Regions from separate parts of the Hydrogenophaga sp. RWCD_12 genome, predicted to be linked through region 1. Evidence: predicted binding sites of a transcription regulator. Region 1 holds the regulator's gene; each other region holds the start of a gene.
The links. Region 1 encodes FNR, which switches genes on or off when oxygen is low (the NO sensors DNR and NnrR bind a similar motif). Its sites were predicted from a motif close to TTGATNNNNATCAA; they were not measured.
Positions count from the first base shown of each region.

Region 2: the regulator FNR is predicted to act here: its motif matches at 2,713-2,726, upstream of ACLIJ1_RS07750 (hemerythrin domain-containing protein).
Region 3: the regulator FNR is predicted to act here: its motif matches at 2,812-2,825, upstream of ACLIJ1_RS12175 (DUF3149 domain-containing protein).

Region 1 is NZ_JBKIXC010000005.1:495,179-501,033, reverse strand. Features, by position in the region: gene ACLIJ1_RS20970 (DMT family transporter) at 1-681, shown strand, start outside; gene ACLIJ1_RS20965 (sulfite exporter TauE/SafE family protein) at 682-1,359, opposite strand; gene hemN (oxygen-independent coproporphyrinogen III oxidase) at 1,410-2,789, opposite strand; gene fnr (fumarate/nitrate reduction transcriptional regulator Fnr) at 2,965-3,684, shown strand; gene ACLIJ1_RS20950 (hypothetical protein) at 3,745-4,038, opposite strand; gene ACLIJ1_RS20945 (hypothetical protein) at 4,086-4,325, opposite strand; gene ccoG (cytochrome c oxidase accessory protein CcoG) at 4,418-5,791, opposite strand.
Region 2 is NZ_JBKIXC010000002.1:141,563-147,417, reverse strand. Features, by position in the region: gene ACLIJ1_RS07760 (GMC family oxidoreductase) at 1-1,558, opposite strand, end outside; gene ACLIJ1_RS07755 (3-hydroxybutyryl-CoA dehydrogenase) at 1,708-2,559, shown strand; gene ACLIJ1_RS07750 (hemerythrin domain-containing protein) at 2,781-3,320, shown strand; gene gorA (glutathione-disulfide reductase) at 3,399-4,808, shown strand; gene ACLIJ1_RS07740 (DUF4010 domain-containing protein) at 4,925-5,855, opposite strand, start outside.
Region 3 is NZ_JBKIXC010000003.1:45,497-51,351, forward strand. Features, by position in the region: gene mscL (large conductance mechanosensitive channel protein MscL) at 184-597, shown strand; gene pdxA (4-hydroxythreonine-4-phosphate dehydrogenase PdxA) at 648-1,700, opposite strand; gene ACLIJ1_RS12170 (Nif3-like dinuclear metal center hexameric protein) at 1,702-2,493, opposite strand; gene ACLIJ1_RS12175 (DUF3149 domain-containing protein) at 2,600-2,749, opposite strand; gene ACLIJ1_RS12180 (trypsin-like peptidase domain-containing protein) at 2,921-4,084, shown strand; gene tatC (twin-arginine translocase subunit TatC) at 4,101-4,892, opposite strand; gene tatB (Sec-independent protein translocase protein TatB) at 4,892-5,389, opposite strand; gene tatA (Sec-independent protein translocase subunit TatA) at 5,454-5,684, opposite strand; gene ACLIJ1_RS12200 (histidine triad nucleotide-binding protein) at 5,757-5,855, opposite strand, start outside.

The DNA of each region.
Region 1 (5,855 bases):
TTCCTGTTCTCGGTGTTCATGCTGTTTGGCGTGGCGCTCACCACCGCAGTCTCTGCGGGCGTGATCATGTCCTCGATTCCCGCTGTCGTTGCTGTACTTTCCTGGATCTTCCTCAGGGAGCGGCTTACTCGCCAGACAGCAGCGGGCATTGCCTGCGCTGCGGTGGGTATCGGACTGTTCTCGATGCAGAAAGCCGGCCCTTCCAGCCTTGCAGACCCCGAAGCCCTGCTGGGGCTGTCCCGCCAGGTCTGGGGCAACATCCTGGTCTTCGCCGCCGTGGTGTGCGAAGCCTCCTACGTGGTGATCGGAAAGCGACTCACCGAAGGTCTGAGCCCCAAGCGCATCTCGGCCATCATCAACCTGTGGGGCTTTGTACTGGTGACTCCGATGGGCATCTGGGCCGCCAGGAACTTCGATTTCGCGAGCGTCGATCCCCCGATCTGGGCGCTGCTGGTCTTCTATGCCCTTGCCGCGAGCATGTGGACCGTCTGGCTCTGGATGACCGGTCTGAAATCGATTCCTGCTTCGCGCGCTGGTGTGTTCACCGTCATGCTGCCTGTCAGCGCCGCAGCCATCGGGGTCATCTTCTTGGGCGAGACACTGACTCCGGGTCAGACCGTGGCTTTTGCGGTGGCCTTGCTGGGACTGGTTCTGGCCACGCTGCCAAGTCGCTCGACCTGATCACGCGCACCATAACCCTGTCGGGTTGGTGATGCCCATCCAGAGTGCCCAGCCTGAGGTGGCGGCGAGTGCCAGACCCGCCAGCCGGATTCCCCAACCGCCCGAGCCGTCGCCCTTCAGGCGCAGCAGCAGCCAGGGTCCGATGGTGAGGGAAAGCGAAGTGCCCGCGGAAAACAGCGCCATGATCATCGCGCCCTGCACGGCGCTTGCAGACAGCGAGGCCACCATCAAGGCCGAATACAGCAGCCCGCAGGGCATCAGCGCCCAGGCCACGCCCAGGACCACGGGCGCGCGGCTACCCAGGCGGTTCAACATCGGCCGGGTGTGTCGCCAGACCCCCTGTGCCAGACCGTCCAGCCAGGCAGGCTGGCGCGCCTGCCAGATCAGCACGAACCCCAGCAGCAAAGCGGCCACATGGAACATCGCCCAGATCGGACGGATGACGGCGGTGTTGGTGCCCAGCCAGGCCAGCCCCTGCACCGAGCCGGCCGCGAACGCACCGAACGTCGCATAACCCACGAGACGGCTGGCCTGAAAGGTCAGCAATGCCACGTTGCTGTTTTGCCCACCAGCCGCTCCACGGCTGATGCCGGCACAGGCAGCACCGCACATCGCCACGCAATGCGGTCCACCGGCGATGCCCATGAATAGGGCTGTCAGAGCCATGGAAGTTTGCATGCAGGCACTCTAGCAGGGCATGCCTGCAGGACGGACGAAACCCGCGCCGGTCAGATGATCTTCGAGAACCGCGCGCGATCCTGATCGACCTGCAGATTCTTGTCGAACACCATGGCGATGGCCCGCACCAGATACCAGCCGGTCGCCGTCACCTCCACCCCTGCCTCATCGATGCGCACCAGCCCTTGTTTGGCATAGTCCTCGAGGACCTCGAGTTCTCTGGCGAAGTACGTCTTGCAATCGATCAGATGACCGAGATTGATGGATTCGAACTGCAACTGCCCCTGGCACATCAGCGACATGATGACCGAGCGGCGCAGCAGGTCGTCGCGCGTCAAAGCCAGGCCGCGCACGATCGGCAGCCGTCCCTGGTCCAGCGCGTCGTAATACTCTTCGATCGTCTTTGCGTTCTGGCTGTAGGTTGCCCCGATGCGTCCGATCGCGGACACACCCAGAGCGATCAGATCGCAATCCGGTTGCGTGCTGTAGCCCTGGAAGTTGCGGTGCAGACGGCCCTGGCGCTTGGCCACCGCCAAGGCGTCGGTCGGCAAAGCAAAGTGGTCCATGCCCACATACACATAACCGGCCTCGCTCATCGCATCCAGCGAAGCCGAAAGCATCGACAGTTTGTCTCCCCCGCTGGGCAGCTCTGCCGCCACGATGCGGCGCTGCGGCTTGAAGCGCGCCGGCAGATGAGCATAGGCATACAACGCGATCCGGTCCGGCCGCAACTGGTTGACCTGTGCCAACGTGCGCGCGAATGACTCGGGTGTTTGCAGCGGCAACCCGTAGATCAGATCGACGTTGACCGACTCAAAGCCGATCTTGCGGGCGGTTTCGACCAACTCGAACACCTGCTCCACCGGTTGGACCCGGTGCACCGCCTTCTGCACCGCCGGGTCAAAGTCCTGCACACCGAAGCTCAGGCGGTTGAAGCCCAGCCGAGCCAGCGTCTGCAGACGCTGCCCTGTCACTGTGCGGGGATCCACCTCGATCGAATACTCGCCACCCGGCACCAGGGTGAAGTTGCGCCGGATCATGGCCAGCAGATCTTCAAGCTCCGCGTCAGACAGGAAGGTGGGCGTGCCTCCACCCAGGTGCAGCTGGGAAACGCTGTGTCCCCTGCCAAAGTGCTGCACCTGCAGTTCAACCTCGCGCGAGAGGTAGCGCAGGTATTCGGCGGCGCGCTCGTGGTGTTTGGTGATGACCTTGTTGCAGGCGCAGTAGTAGCACACCGATTCGCAGAAGGGAATGTGCACATACAGCGACAGCGGCAAAGCCAGGGAGCCCGCCCGGCGCTGCTCCAGTGCCTGGATATAGTCGGCTTCGGCGAAGGCTTCAACAAAACGGTCCGCCGTCGGATATGACGTGTACCGGGGGCCCGGGATGTCAAATCGCTTGAGAAGTTCGTCGGAAATGGCGTGGCTCACAAACAGTTCTCCAGTTCAGGCGACGAATGTGCCGCAAGGCCTTGGAGAGGCCCTTGATCAAGATCAAGCGGCCCTCTGCCCCGCGGGTTTTCCCTTGTGACCCTTTCACTGTCCCGCCGCGCCTTGATGCTGGCGCCAGCGATGGGTTAAGCTTCGCCACAATTCCGGAAGAATTATGGATATTCAAAGCATCAAAGTGGCTTGTTCGAGCTGCAACCTGCGGGAGTTGTGCTTGCCCATGGGGCTCAATCCCGAGGAGATGGACAAACTCGACAACGTCATTTCGACCCGCCGACGGATCAAGCGGGGATCGGCGTTGTTCAACACCGGGGACAAGTTCACTTCGCTCTATGCCGTCCGATCCGGATTCTTCAAGACCAGTGTCACCACGGCCGATGGGCGTGACCAGGTCACCGGCTTTCAAATGACGGGTGAAATCATCGGCATGGATGGGATCGTCAGTGACCGCCATTCCTGTGATGCCATCGCGCTGGAAGACGCCGAGGTCTGCGTCATGCCGTTTGACCAGGTGGAAGAGCTTTCGCGGGAGTTCACGACCTTGCAGCACCATGTGCACAAGATCATGAGCCGGGAAATCGTGCGTGACCACAGCGTGATGCTTCTGCTGGGCAGCATGCGGGCGGAAGAACGTCTTGCGGCGTTCCTCCTCAATCTGGTCCAACGTCTGCACGCCCGCGGTTTTTCGCAGTCCGAGCTCATCCTGCGCATGACACGCGAAGAAATCGGCAGCTATCTCGGCATGAAGCTCGAAACGGTGAGCCGTACCTTCTCCAAGTTCGTCGACGAGGGCATCATCGAGGTCAAGCAGCGCTACGTGCACATCAAGAACACCGACGCGCTCAAGCAGATCGTGAATCCACAGACCTGCCGCTGAGGAAGCTCCCGACATGAAAAAGCCCCGCATCAGCGGGGCTTTTTGTTTGCACAGGCTGAGTCAACAACACTGGCCATTCCTGGCGCAATCCTCCGGGCGTTGCCCCTCGGGCACCGGGCAGCGGTTGACTTCGAACGGAGACATGGCCAACAAGGTGGTCAGCGCGCTGGAGGCCATGGTGATGCCCCAGAAGACAAAAAAGGCCAAGGTATAGATCGCCTGTCGCGAGAGCCCCAGCGGGTTTCCGAACCAGTGCAGGTCACCGGGATCGACCATCGCAAACACGATCATTTCCAGCACCGCCGCCACCAGGAAGGCGGGCCACGCTATCCACATCCACCGTTGAGTCTTCATGAACTGTCTCCTTGTTCGCTTGACGCCTCAACCGGTGTGTGGGGCGCTTATTTCGTCGGGTCCGTGGTACCTACGACCGGTGAGGCCGCGTGATTGCGCGCCTGACCGGCAGGCTGCAGGGTGATCAACGCATCCACCCGCGCCTGCCCCTGCAGTTTCTGGGCAGCTGCGAGGTCGCGTTCGTAGTCCGCCTTGTTGAGCACCGGGTCCGGATGACTGGCGGCGATCACAAACGTCGCCACACTGGCCACCACCACTGCCAGGGGGCCACCAACCACCATCCACATGTGGGGGACCTTCCACCATGGAGTGCGGGTGGAATTGTTGGAGGCAGTTGGTTGGGCAGACATGGCGTATGACATGGATATGAGCTTTCAGTTTAGCGCGGAACGATGAAAACGGCCTTCTCGATCACCTGCGCCACGTCCGGCCCCTGGGAACGAATGGTGAAATGGATGGGGTGCGAGCCTGCAGGTGCGACGTTCGGAGGTGTCTGAACCCGGATCGCGACCGAGCGAACTTCCGTCGGAAGGACCTCCGCCTGGCTTTCGGACGCGATCATCACGCCCTCAAGACCGTCCACGCTGATCGAATAGTGCTGCGTCGACTCGGTCGCATTCATGATCTGGAGCCGGAACACGTTCTCGATGCGCCCCTGGTCCACCATCCTGGAGAGCGCCCCACGGTCCCGGATCACATCCACCTTGAGAGGAGTACGCAGGAACAGGCTGACGAACACTGCCAGCGTGATGGCCCCCAGAATGGCGGAATACACCAGCACCCGAGGCCTGAACGCATGACGGACCATCTGATCGCGCGTCCAGCCTTGGGCCATCCCGTTCTGGGTCGAGTACTTGACCAGCCCTCGCGGATAGCCCACCTTGTCCATCACTTCGTCACACACATCGATGCAGGCACCACATCCGATGCATTCGTACTGCAAACCTTTGCGGATGTCGATGCCGGTAGGACACACCTGAACACACAGCGTGCAATCGACGCAGGCTCCCAGTCCAAGGGCCTTTGGATCGGCCTTCTTCGACCGGGCTCCGCGAGGCTCACCACGCGCCTGATCGTAGGTCACGATCATGGTGTCCTTGTCGAACATCGCGCTCTGGAACCGCGCGTAAGGACACATGTACTTGCACACCTGCTCACGCAGGAATCCGGCGTTGCCGTAGGTGGCAAAGCTGTAGAAGAAGATCCAGAACGTCTGCCAGGGGCCCAATGACGCCGACAGCGACAGCGCAGCCACCTCTCGAATGGGAGCAAAGTAGCCGACGAAGGTGAACCCGGTCCACAGGGAGAACAGGACCCAGAGTGTGTGCTTGAGCCACTTCTTGCCGAACTTGTGCGCGTTGAGCGCCTCATCGTCAAGGCGAATACGTGCCGACCGGTCGCCCTCCACCTTCTTCTCGATCCAGAGGAATATCTCGGTGTAAACGGTCTGGGGACAGGCGTAGCCGCACCAGAGACGCCCGGCCACAGCCGTGAACAAAAAGAGGGCCAGTGCCGAGATGACGAGCAGCCCTGTCAGATAGATGAAGTCCTGCGGATAGAGGACCAGTCCGAAAATGTAAAAGCGGCGCGCATCGAGATCGAAGAGCACCGCTTGTCGGGCATTCCACTCCAGCCAGGGCAACCCGTAAAAAACAATCTGGGTCAACCAGACGAAGGCCCAACGCCACTTCGAAAACAATCCAAAGACCGCCTTCGGATGGATCTTCTGACGCGCAGCGTACAGGGAGACCATCACCTCATCGTCTTCAGGCACGCCCTGAGGCGTGTCCGGAACGATGGGAATCACGGGTGATTGA
Region 2 (5,855 bases), on a different contig from region 1:
TGCCGCCGACGACCGCCGGCATGGCCGAGGCATCGACCACACGAAGATTGCCCACGCCGTGCACACGCAGCCGCGCGTCGACCACGGCGCCAGCCTCAGCCGATGGCCCCATGCGGCAGGTACCAACCGGGTGATAGATCGTGTCGGTGTGGTGGCGGACGAACTGCTCGATCTGCGCGTCGCTCTGCGCATCGCGCGACGCGCGAGACTCCACCCCGCCGTGGCGGGCCAGCGCCGGCTGCAGCAGCAGTTCGCGCGTGCGCTTGAAGCCGCGCACCAGCCGCGCCACGTCGTCTGAGTCCCGCAGGAAGGCCGGGTCGATCAGCGGCGCCGCCTGTGGGTCGCTGCTGGCCAGCCTCAGCGTGCCCCGGCTCTTTGGTCGCAACAGGCAGACGTGGCACGAATAGCCGTGACCCAGCACCGTCTTGCGGCCGTGATCGACCAGCTTGCCGACCACGAAGTGCAGCTGCAGGTCCGGGATGGCTTCCTCGGGCGCGCTCTTGATGAAGCCGCCGGCCTCGGCAAAGTTGGTGGTCAGCATGCCGTTGCGCTGCTGCCGCCACTCGAACACACCCTTGACCATGCTGGCCACGCCACGCAATGAGATGCCAAACAGGTCGGTCAGGCGTGGCGCATTCACCACCATCACCACGTCCGGGTGGTCGTGCAAGTTCTGCCCCACGCCTTCGAGCGGGTGCACCACCGGGATGCCGTGCTCCTGCAGGTGCAACACCGGCCCGATGCCCGAGAGCATCAGCAGCTGCGGCGAGCCGAAGGCCCCGGCGCTGAGCAGCACCTCGCCGCCAGGCTTGAGCATGAGCGTCTGCAGTGGCCCGCGCCCGCCGTCGGGTCGGTACTCCACCCCGACCGCACAGTGGCGCCCTTCGCGCAACTCCGTCAGCACGCGGGTCGTCAGCGCACCGGTGATCACCTGCAGGTTGGGCCGGCCCAGGTGCGGCGTGAGGTAGGCCTTGGCGGCGCTGAAGCGTTCGCCGTTCTTGTGCGTCACCTGGTAGGCGCCGACGCCTTCCTGCTCGCGCCCGTTGAAGTCGCGGTTGACCGGGTAGCCGGCCTGGCGCCCGGCCTCGATGAAGTCGGGCAGCACCGGATTGGGTGAACGCAGGTCCATCACGTTCAGCGGTCCACCCGTGCCATGCAGGGCATCGGCACCGCGTTCGTTGTGCTCTGCGCGCTTGAAGTACGGCAGCACGTCGGCAAACGACCAGCCCGGATTGCCCTGGGCCGCCCAGCCGTCGTAATCGCTCGCGTGGCCACGCGCATAGATCATGGCGTTGATCGAACTTGAACCACCCAGCACCTTGCCGCGAGGCTGGTAACCGCGCCGCCCGTGCAGCCCCGGCTGCGGCACGGTCGAATAGTCCCAGCCGTTGAGCTGGTACTTGGCCATGACCGCCAGCCCTCCAGGGCAGTGGATCAGCACGCTGTGGTCGGCCGGCCCGGCCTCCAGCAGGACCACCCGGATCGCCGGGTCTTCGCTCAGCCGTCCGGCCAGCACACTGCCCGCGGACCCTCCGCCGACGACGATGTAATCGAACATGATGTCTCCTGGCGTCGCGTGCCTGTCATGCCGGTGCAAGACGCTGCGCGACAATGCCGGGCAAGGTAGCACAGGCCCTTTCGCCACAGTAGGCTGGCCCGCCTAGAGCGCCTCCGCTTTTTCCCTCATCTTTCAGGAGTGATTTCCCAATGAGCAGCATCCAGACCGTCGGCATCATCGGCGCCGGCACCATGGGCAACGGCATCGCGCAGGCCTGCGCCGTCAGCGGCATCCGCGTCGTCATGGTCGACGTGGCCCAGGCCGCGGTGGACAAGGGCCTGGCCACCGTGGCCGGCAGCCTGGACCGACTGATCAAGAAAGAGAAGCTGTCCGCCGAAGGCAAGGCTGCCGCGCTGGCGCTGATCACCGGCTCCACGAGCTACGACGACCTCAAAGGTGCGCAACTGGTGATCGAGGCCGCGACCGAGAACGAAGGCCTGAAGGTCAAGATCCTGCAGCAGCTCGACGGCATCCTCGCGCCCGACGTGATTGTGGCCACCAACACCAGCTCGATCAGCATCACCAAGCTGGCCGCCGTCACGCAGCGCTCCGACCGCTTCATCGGCATGCACTTCTTCAATCCGGTGCCGATGATGGCGCTGGTGGAGATCATCCGCGGCCTGCAGACCAGCGACGCCACGCACGACGCCGTCAAGACTTTGGCCGAGGCCCTGGGCAAGACGCCGATCACGGTAAAGAACGCCCCGGGCTTCGTGGTCAACCGCATCCTGGTGCCGATGATCAACGAGGCCTTCTTCGTGCTGGCCGAAGGGATCGCCACGCCGGAAGACATCGACGCCGGCATGAAGCTTGGCACCAACCAGCCGATCGGCCCGCTGGCGCTGGCAGACATGATCGGACTGGACGTGTGCCTGGCGGTGATGAACGTTTACATGGCCGAGTTCAACGACAGCAAATACCGCCCGGCTCCGCTGCTCAAGGAGATGGTGGCTGCAGGCTGGCTGGGTCGCAAGACCGGTCGCGGCGTGTATACGTACTGAGTTCCCCCCGCGCCGCCTGCGGCGTCACCCCCCAGGGGGCGGCACTGGCGGCCCGGCAAAGCCGGTTCCGCGGCATCCTTGCACCAGACGCGTGCGCGCGACAGGCCCCGCTTGTCGCAGTCCGCCGAAAGCCCGCTCCAGCGGGCTTTCTTGTTGAGCAAGATCAATTTGCGGCGGCGCAGCATCTCCAGAATGGCTTCATCGTCATTGAGGAGTTCACCATGAGTGCCGCACCAGTCTCCATCGCCGTCTTCGACTTTCTCGACAGCACCCACCAGGACATCCAGGCGCAGGTGCGCCAGCTGCATGCGCTGGTTGACGCCATCGAGGCCGATGGTCTGAGCCAGGCCAACCGCGCCCAGGCGCGGCGCGTGCTCGACTATTTCAGCCACGAAGCGCGCCAGCACCACCTCGACGAAGAAAAGCACATCTTCCCCACCCTGCTGGCCAGCCAGGATGCCGACATCGTGCAGGCCGCCGAGCACCTGATCCAGGACCACGGCTGGCTGGAAGAGAACTGGATCCAGATCGCGCCGTCGCTGGAAGCCGCCACCAGTGGCAACCTCTGGTTCGACACCGCCGAGCTGCGCCACGCGCTGGAGGTGTTCGAGGCGCTGTACCTCGACCACATCCTGATCGAAGAGTCGATCGCCTATCCCGAAGCCAGGAAGCGCCTGCAGGGCCTGAATACCCTGGGCATGGGCCGCGAGATGGCCAAGCGACGAGCGCTGGAGCGCGATGAGGTGCGTGCGCGGGCCTGAGGTCTGACGTAAACCCTGCCGCCGCCTCGGCGGATGGCTGCCCGTACACTGCCCCGTTCCCGAACAGGACGGTGATTCATGAGCAGCCACGACTTCGATCTTTTTGTCATTGGCGGCGGCAGCGGCGGTGTGCGCGCTGCCCGCATGGCCGCACAGCGCGGTGCCCGCGTCGCCCTGGCCGAGGCCCTGGGCACCGACGGCCTGGGTGGCACCTGCGTCAACGTCGGCTGCATCCCCAAGAAGCTCTACAGCTACGCCGCGCACTACCACGAGGCGTTCGAGGAGTCGCGCGGGTTCGGCTGGGAGATGGACACCGCGCCCCGTTTCCACTGGACCACGCTCAAGGACAACCGCCGCAAGGAGATTGCGCGGCTCAACGGCGTCTACGGCAACCTGTTGCGCGGCGCTGGCGTCACGGTGTTCAACGGCTTTGCGCGCCTGGACGGCGAGCACCGCATCAACCTGGCCACGCTGAACGCCGACGGGTCACCCGGCCATCAGCGCTTCACCGCGGCGAACATCCTGATCGCCACCGGCGGCACGCCGCATGTGCCGCACTTCGTTGGCCGCGAGCATGTCATCACCTCCAACGAGGTGTTCGATCTGGAGCCCTTCCCGCAGCGCCTGCTGATCGTGGGCGGTGGCTACATCGCCTGCGAATTCGCCTCGATCTTCAACGGCCTGGGGGCCAAGGTGACCCAGCTCTACCGCGGCGAACAAGTGCTGCGCGGTTTCGACGACGAGATCCGGCACTTCGTGGCCGGCGAGATGGTCAAGACCGGCGTCGACCTGCGGCTGAACGCGGGCGTGGTCGACATCCGCAAGACAGATGAGGGCCTGCGCGCCGAGCTTGAGGACGGCAACGTGGTGCTGGCCGACGCGGTGCTCTACGCCACCGGCCGCACGCCCAACGTGCAGGGGCTGGGTCTGGACGCGACGGGTGTGGCGCAGGGCGCGCAGGGCGAGGTGCTGGTCGACGAACACTACCGGACCAATGTGCCGCACGTGTTCGCGGTCGGCGACGTGACCAACCGAGTGCAGCTCACGCCGGTCGCGCTGGGCGAAGCGATGGTGGTGGTCGACCAGCTCTTCGGCCCCGCCGCTGGCAAACCGCCGCGCAGCATGAGCTACGACTTCATTCCGACGGCCGTGTTCACCCACCCCAGCATCGGCACGGTGGGCCTGGGTGAAGCGCAGGCGCGGGAACGCTTCGGCGACGTCACCATCTTCCGCAGTGAATTCAAGGCGCTGCGCCACACGCTCTCGGGCAGCAGCGAACGCACGCTGATGAAGCTGGTGGTCGACACCGCGAGCGATCGCGTGGTCGGCCTGCACATGGTCGGCGCCGAGGCTGGCGAGATCGTGCAGGGCTTCGCGGTGGCCATGAAGGCCGGTGCAACCAAGGCCGTCTTCGACGCCACCATCGGCATCCACCCGACCGCAGCCGAAGAGTTCGTGACCATGCGCGAGCCGGTCAGGAGGAACTGAAGCCCCCACGCTCCGCCGCTGCGCGGGTCGCTGCCCCCCGAGGGGGCTGGGCCTGCCTTGGGGCGGCCCGGCGGCTGGCCCATCGGCCCCACGCTCCGCCGCTTCCCACCGCGCGCTCAGGCGCTGCCCATCCACACCACCCCTGCCGCCACCACCAGCGTGTGCAGCCACAGCCCCGGCGCGAGCGCACGCAGGTAGGGCCAACCGCCGGTCAGCGCCGCGGTGAGGCTCTTGCTGCCCGCGTGCACCAGCAACGCCAGCGCCACCGCCCACACCGCCACCGACCCCGGGGCCGGGGGCGCAGCCGAGAACACCGCGGCCATGGCCGCATGCAGGTCGGCCAGCGCCGCCAGCAGCACACCGGCCAGCAGGCCTGCATCGCCCAGCCAGCGCTGCAGGAGATGCACCAGCATCTGAACACCGCTGAGCAGCAACACCACCACGGCAGCCCCCGGCAGGCTGAACATGCGGTCCTCGCCACCGCCGCCCGGTCCTTCGGTCCTCGGCGAAGACACCGCCAGCGACCCATCGGCCGGTTCCTCACGCACCGCCAGCCAGCCCCAAACCGCAGCGATCAGCGCGCCGATCAGCACCGGTGCCCACAACACCCGCAACCAGGCCGGCTGCGTCACCGAGGCCACCAGCAGCAGTTGCAATTGCGTCGCCACGCAGGACACCAGTCCACCGCCCGCCATGCGACGGGCGTCGCGTCCCTGCTCCCGCACCGCCAGCCCCATCGACGCAATCGCCGCAGTGCTCGACACAAATCCCGACGCCAGCGCGGACAGCGCCACGGCATGGCGGGACGCCAGCAGACGGCCCGCGAGATGGGCCAGCGATTGCACCGCCAGCAGCACCACCAGCAGGCGCAGCACCGCGTGCGGGTTCACCAGCCCGTCCAACAGCGCGCGGTCGGGCACCAGGGGCAGTGCCATCAGCGCCAGGGCCGCCAGCACGATGCCGTCGCGCACCTCCCCGGGCCGCAGCCACTGCCGTGACAGGCGGTGCAAGCGATCGCGGCCGGCCAGCAAGGCGGTGAGCCCCACG
Region 3 (5,855 bases), on a different contig from region 1:
CCTGCATTGTACCGGAGCGTTACAGCCGATTTGACAGCTCTGGAAGGCACACTGCAGCGGCAATTTCAAGCGATGCCGAACGCACCCGATCAGTCAGGAAGAGGTAATACAAATGTGTTCTGTGCGAGAATGCCGTCGCCAATGTCGTGGACATTGGGCCTAATGCAACCAACGGAGAATCTCATGGGAATGATGCAGGAGTTCAAGGAATTTGCCCTCAAGGGCAATGTGATGGATCTCGCTGTCGGTGTGATCATCGGCGGTGCTTTCGGCAAGATTGTTGATTCGCTGGTCGGTGACGTGATCATGCCGGTGATCAGCAAGCTGTTCGGCGGCCTCGACTTCTCGAGCTACTACGTCGCCCTGGCCGGACAGGCAGCAGGCCTGCCACTTGCCGAAGCCAAGAAGGCTGGCGCAGTGCTGGCCTATGGCAACTTCATCACCATCGCGCTGAACTTCGTCATCCTCGCCTTTGTGATCTTCATGCTGGTCAAGCAGATGAACCGCATGAAGAAGGAAGCGCCCCCGGCTCCGCCCGCTGCCCCTGCCGAAGACATAGTGCTTCTGCGCGAAATCCGCGACAGCCTGCGCAAGTAACAGCGACTGTCCTGAAAGCCGCCTGCATCCGCTGGATGCAGGCGGCTTTTTCATTGGGCGCCAGCACTCATCGCAAACGCAGCGTCAATGGCAGCCAGCAAACTGGAGGGATCGGCCCGCCCGGAGCCTGCCAGGTCAAACGCCGTCCCATGGTCCGGACTGGTGCGGATCAGCGGCAAGCCCAGTGTTGTGTTGACGCCATGCTCCAGGCCCAACAACTTGATCGGAATCAAACCCTGGTCGTGGTACATCGCGACCACCACATCAAACGCACCCTGCCGGGCCCGCATGAACACGGTGTCCGGCGCGTGCGGACCGCTGGCATCAATACCCAGTGCGCGCGCCGATGCAACGGCCGGGCCGATGACATCGATGTCCTCGCGTCCAAACAAGCCGCCTTCCCCGGCGTGCGGGTTCAGACCGGCGACCGCAATCCGGGCTGTGGGCACTCCACAGCGGGAAAAGTGCGCGGCGGTGATCCGGACGGTTTCAAGGATCCCCTCGGTGCTCAGGGAACCCAGCGCCGCCCGCAACGACACATGGATGCTGACCAGCACGGTCGCGAGGCCGGGAGCACTCAGCATCATGCGCACCGGCACCCTGTCCACCGGTAAATTCTGGTGCTCGGCGGCCAGTGCCTGCAGGTACTCGGTGTGTCCCGGGTGGGGCAGCCCCGCGGCCGCGAGTGCCTCCTTGTGCACAGGCGCTGTCACCATCGCGCTCGCTTTCCCGGCGAGGGTCCAACGGGCGGCCGCGGCGATGCATTCGGCCGCCGCCTGACCAGCCACTCCGCTGAGCTGCCCGAACGGCACCAGTCGATGGCGCCCGCAGGCCTGAACGACGCGGATAGCCGGAACCTCTTCCTGCGGTGCATCCACTGCGCCTACTTCTCGCACCTGCGGCAGCACGCGCGCCGGGTCCATGGAGAGCAGTTCGCGTGCGCGCTCCATCGTCGGGACATCGCCGGCCACCACCACCTGCCCCAGCAAATCGGGGCGGCGTGCAAGCGCCTGTACGATGATTTCAGGGCCAATGCCGGCGGGATCCCCCATGGTGATCACCAGCGGCAGCTGACGCACCTTCTGCAAGCTCATTGCGTTCATGTCAGGCCGGATTGGGAATGTCGATGAACCGGTGTTCAATCCCGAGCCGGTCGGCCACATCCTGCGCCACAGCAGGCGCCCCATAGCGTTCCGACGCATGGTGCCCGCAGGCGATGTAGGCCACACCGGTCTCCCGCGCGTAGTGGGCTTGGGGCTCGGAGATTTCGCCCGTGATGAACAAGTCTGCCCCGGCAGCGATGGCCGCCTCAAAGTAGCCTTGCGCGCCGCCGGAGCACATCGCCACCCGCACCACCGGCCGCTCCGGCTCGCCCACCAGCACGAGTTCACGCCCCAGCGACCGGCGCACCCCGTCGGCGAACGCCCCTGCCGTGGTCGCCGGGCAGCGCCCCAGCACGCCCAGCGACTGGTCACCAAAGCGCCCCTCTCCCGCAACCTCGGACAAGGTCACGCCCAGGCGACGCGCCAGTTGTGCGTTGTTCCCGAGCACGGGATGGGCGTCCAGCGGCAGGTGATAGGCAAACAGGTTGATTTCGTTGGTCAGCAGGCGGGAGAGTCGTTGCTTCATCCATCCGGTCACCCGCCCGTCCTGACCGCGCCAGAAGAGTCCATGGTGGACAAAGATGGCATCGGCACCCGCCTCCACGGCCGCATCGATCAACGCCAGACTTGCCGTGACACCGCTGACCAGCTTGCGCACGGTGGCCCGGCCCTCGACTTGCAGCCCGTTGGGGCCGTAGTCCTTGAACAAGGCGGGCTGAAGCAGACCATCAAACGCTGCGAGCAAGGTTTCTCTGGTCACGCCATCGGGGCGAATTGCAGACTGGAACGACATTCGTACGAGCAATGAAAAAGGCCTGTCTTCCCGCCGGAATGGCGAAAAGTCAGGCCTATTCTGTCACTGCCACGCGCCGGGGCGCGCGCCGCGACGCCCCGCTGGGTCAGCCGCGTCCGCCCGCGGCGCGCTCTGACTCAGCCATCTTGCGGTTGAAGAACCGGTAGAACCAGACCGCCATGCCCAGCGTGAAGGCGATCACAGCCACGCTGAAAAGTCCATAGTCGGTCGAAAGAAGATCTGCCACGGCTTTCATTGGATGCTCCTGTCCTCAAAATCAACAGGTCACCATTGCAATCCCGATACCCCCCGGGTGCATTGACCTGCATCAATCGGCTTGAACTGAAAGTGGCGACAGTCATATACGGGACAATGGACGACCTCGATCCGCAATTCGCGCATCGGTTCGCCGCGACACTTCTCCGTCATGAAACGCCTCTGGCTGCTCTTTGCCCAAACCGTCACCGTTCTGGTTGCCGCCCTGTTCGTGGTGGCAACGCTCAAGCCCGAGTGGCTCAACCGGCGCTCGGCACTGCCGACGGTGGTGCCCGTGATCGAATCGCCGGCGGACAGTGCCGCCGCACCGGCCGGCGCGGGCACCAACAGCCTGCGCGAGGCCGCGAAGGTAGCCTCGCCTGCCGTGGTCAGCATCAACACCAGCAAGGCCCCGGAGAACCAGCCGCAAAGCAACGACCCGTGGTTCCGTTTCTTTTTCGGTGATCAGGGTCAAGGCCAGCCGCAGGCCGGGCTCGGGTCGGGTGTGATCGTCAGCCAGGCCGGCTACATCCTCACCAACAACCATGTCATCGAGGAAGCCGACCAGATCGAGGTGCTGCTCAACGATGGCCGCAAGAGTGCGGCGCAGGTGATCGGCACCGACCCCGAGTCGGATCTGGCCATCCTGAAGGTCACTCTCACGGACCTGCCGGTGATCACGCTGGGTGATTCGGACGCGCTCTCGATCGGAGACCAGGTGCTGGCGATCGGCAACCCCTTCGGCGTCGGGCAGACCGTGACGAGCGGCATCGTCAGCGCACTGGGCCGCACGCAGCTGGGCATCAACACATTCGAGAACTTCATCCAGACCGACGCAGCCATCAATCCCGGCAATTCGGGTGGCGCACTGGTGGACATCCGAGGGCACCTGATGGGCATCAATACCGCGATCTATTCGCGCTCGGGCGGCTCCATGGGCATCGGCTTTGCGATCCCCACCTCCACCGCGCGCACCGTCATGGAAGCCATCGTGCGCGAAGGCAAGGTCACCCGCGGCTGGATCGGTGTGGAGCCCCAGGACCTGACACCGGAACTCGCCGAGAGCTTCTCCGTTCCACCCGGCACCGGCGTCATCATCACCGGCGTGCTGCAGAACGGCCCGGCCGCCCAGGCCGGCATCCGCCCGGGCGATGTCGTCACGCATGTCGGCGAAAAACCGGTGAGCAATGTGGCCCAGCTGCTCTCGGCCGTGGCCGCGCTCACTCCGGGCACACCGTCGACATTGGATCTCGTGCGGAAAGAAGGCAAGCAGCGCGTGCAGATCACGCCCGGCAAGCGCAACCTTCCGAAGCCGCAAGCCGCCGGCAACCGCTGAGGCCGCCGATCCCGACTCAGGCCGTGTCGCTGGAGGCTTCTTCTTCGGGTGCCTTGGTGCTCTTGGCAAACCACATGGCGCCCCAGATGCCGAACTCGTAGAGCAGGCACATCGGCAGTGCCAGCGCCAGCTGGGACACCACATCGGGCGGCGTCACCACGGCAGCCACTACAAAGGCCACCACGATGAAGTAGCCACGAAATTCCTTGAGCTGCTTCACGGTGACCATGTTCATTTTCACCAGCAACACGACCACGATCGGCACCTGAAACGCCAGGCCGAAAGCCAGGTACAGAGAGAGGATGGCCTCAACGTACGAAGCGATGTCGGGCGTGGCGGCCACGCTCTTGGGGGTGAACTGCTGGATGAAGCCGAACATCTTGTCCAGCACGAAGAACTGAACGAACGCAATGCCGATATAGGCCAGCAGGCTGCCAATGATGATCAGAGGGACTGCAAACCGCTTCTCATGGCTGTACAGCCCCGGGGCCACGAAGGCCCAGATCTGGTACATCCACCACGGCAGCGACATGAGCAGTGCAGCCATGGCCAGCACTTTCAGCGGTACAAAGAACGGCGAGAACACGCCGATGGCGATCAGCTTCGCGTCCGGGGGCATGTGCGCCCGGATCGGTACGGCAATCAGGTCGATCAGCCCGCTGGGCCCAGGCCATACCGCGAGGACGGCCATGCATAGGCCCAAACCGATGACGCCGTAGAGCAGGCGGTCGCGCAGCTCCATCAGGTGCTGGACAAACGGTTGCTCGGAACCGGCGAGCTCGTCGGTGGACTTGTCAGGATCGGACATCAGCGGGGGGAAACGGAAGTGGAGCGCGGGCGGAACCGCGCCACACGGGCCGCACCAGACTGCGCGCGAGTGCGCACACCGGTGCGGGCCTTGTACCACTGTGGCATCGCGTTCTGCTTGATGCGCCAGTTCTTCTTGGGGTGCCTGTAGGTCGGGAAACTGCCGTTGCCCAGCGCGGAAAGGTCGCTACCCGACGACATCGCCGAGCCGTCCAGCCCGGTCGTGGCCTCGGACCACGACTTCTCGAAATCGCTGGCGCCGGTACTGACCGAAGACTCGACGTCCCGGGCCGCGGTCTCCATCGACTCCTTCATCTTCTTGAGCTCGTCGAGCTCCATCGACCGGTTGACCTCGGCCTTGACGTCGGCCACATACCGCTGGGCCTTGCCCAGCAAGGCACCCACGGTACGCGCGACACGCGGCAACTTTTCGGGGCCGATGACGATCAACGCCACCGCACCGATCAGCGCGAGCTTGGAGATTCCGAGATCAATCATGGAGCGGCAAGCAGCTTGAAGTCAGGAATGGCGACAAGCCGGAACAGGCAGCGCCACCCGGACTTCAGCTTTTCTGCTTGGCTTCGACGTCGATGGTGGTCTTGTCGCTGCGGACGTCCTGCCCCACCTGACCAGTCGGCAAGTCAGCGCTCGAACCTCCGTCCTTCATACCGTCCTTGAAACCTTTGACGGCGCCACCCAGATCGGAGCCGATGTTCTTGAGCTTCTTGGTTCCGAACACCATCACAACGATCAGCAGCACGATCAGCCAGTGCCAAATCGACAAAGAGCCCATGAAATTCTCCAGAAACAGATTGGTGAAAGAGCGACTGGCGCCAATGGTCGGATTCTAAGCCCCGCGATTGGTTCAACCCCGTGCCCACGGCCGCGGACCACCCATCACATGCCAGTGCAGATGCTGGACTTCCTGCCGCCCTTCGGCACCGGTGTTGCACACCATGCGAAA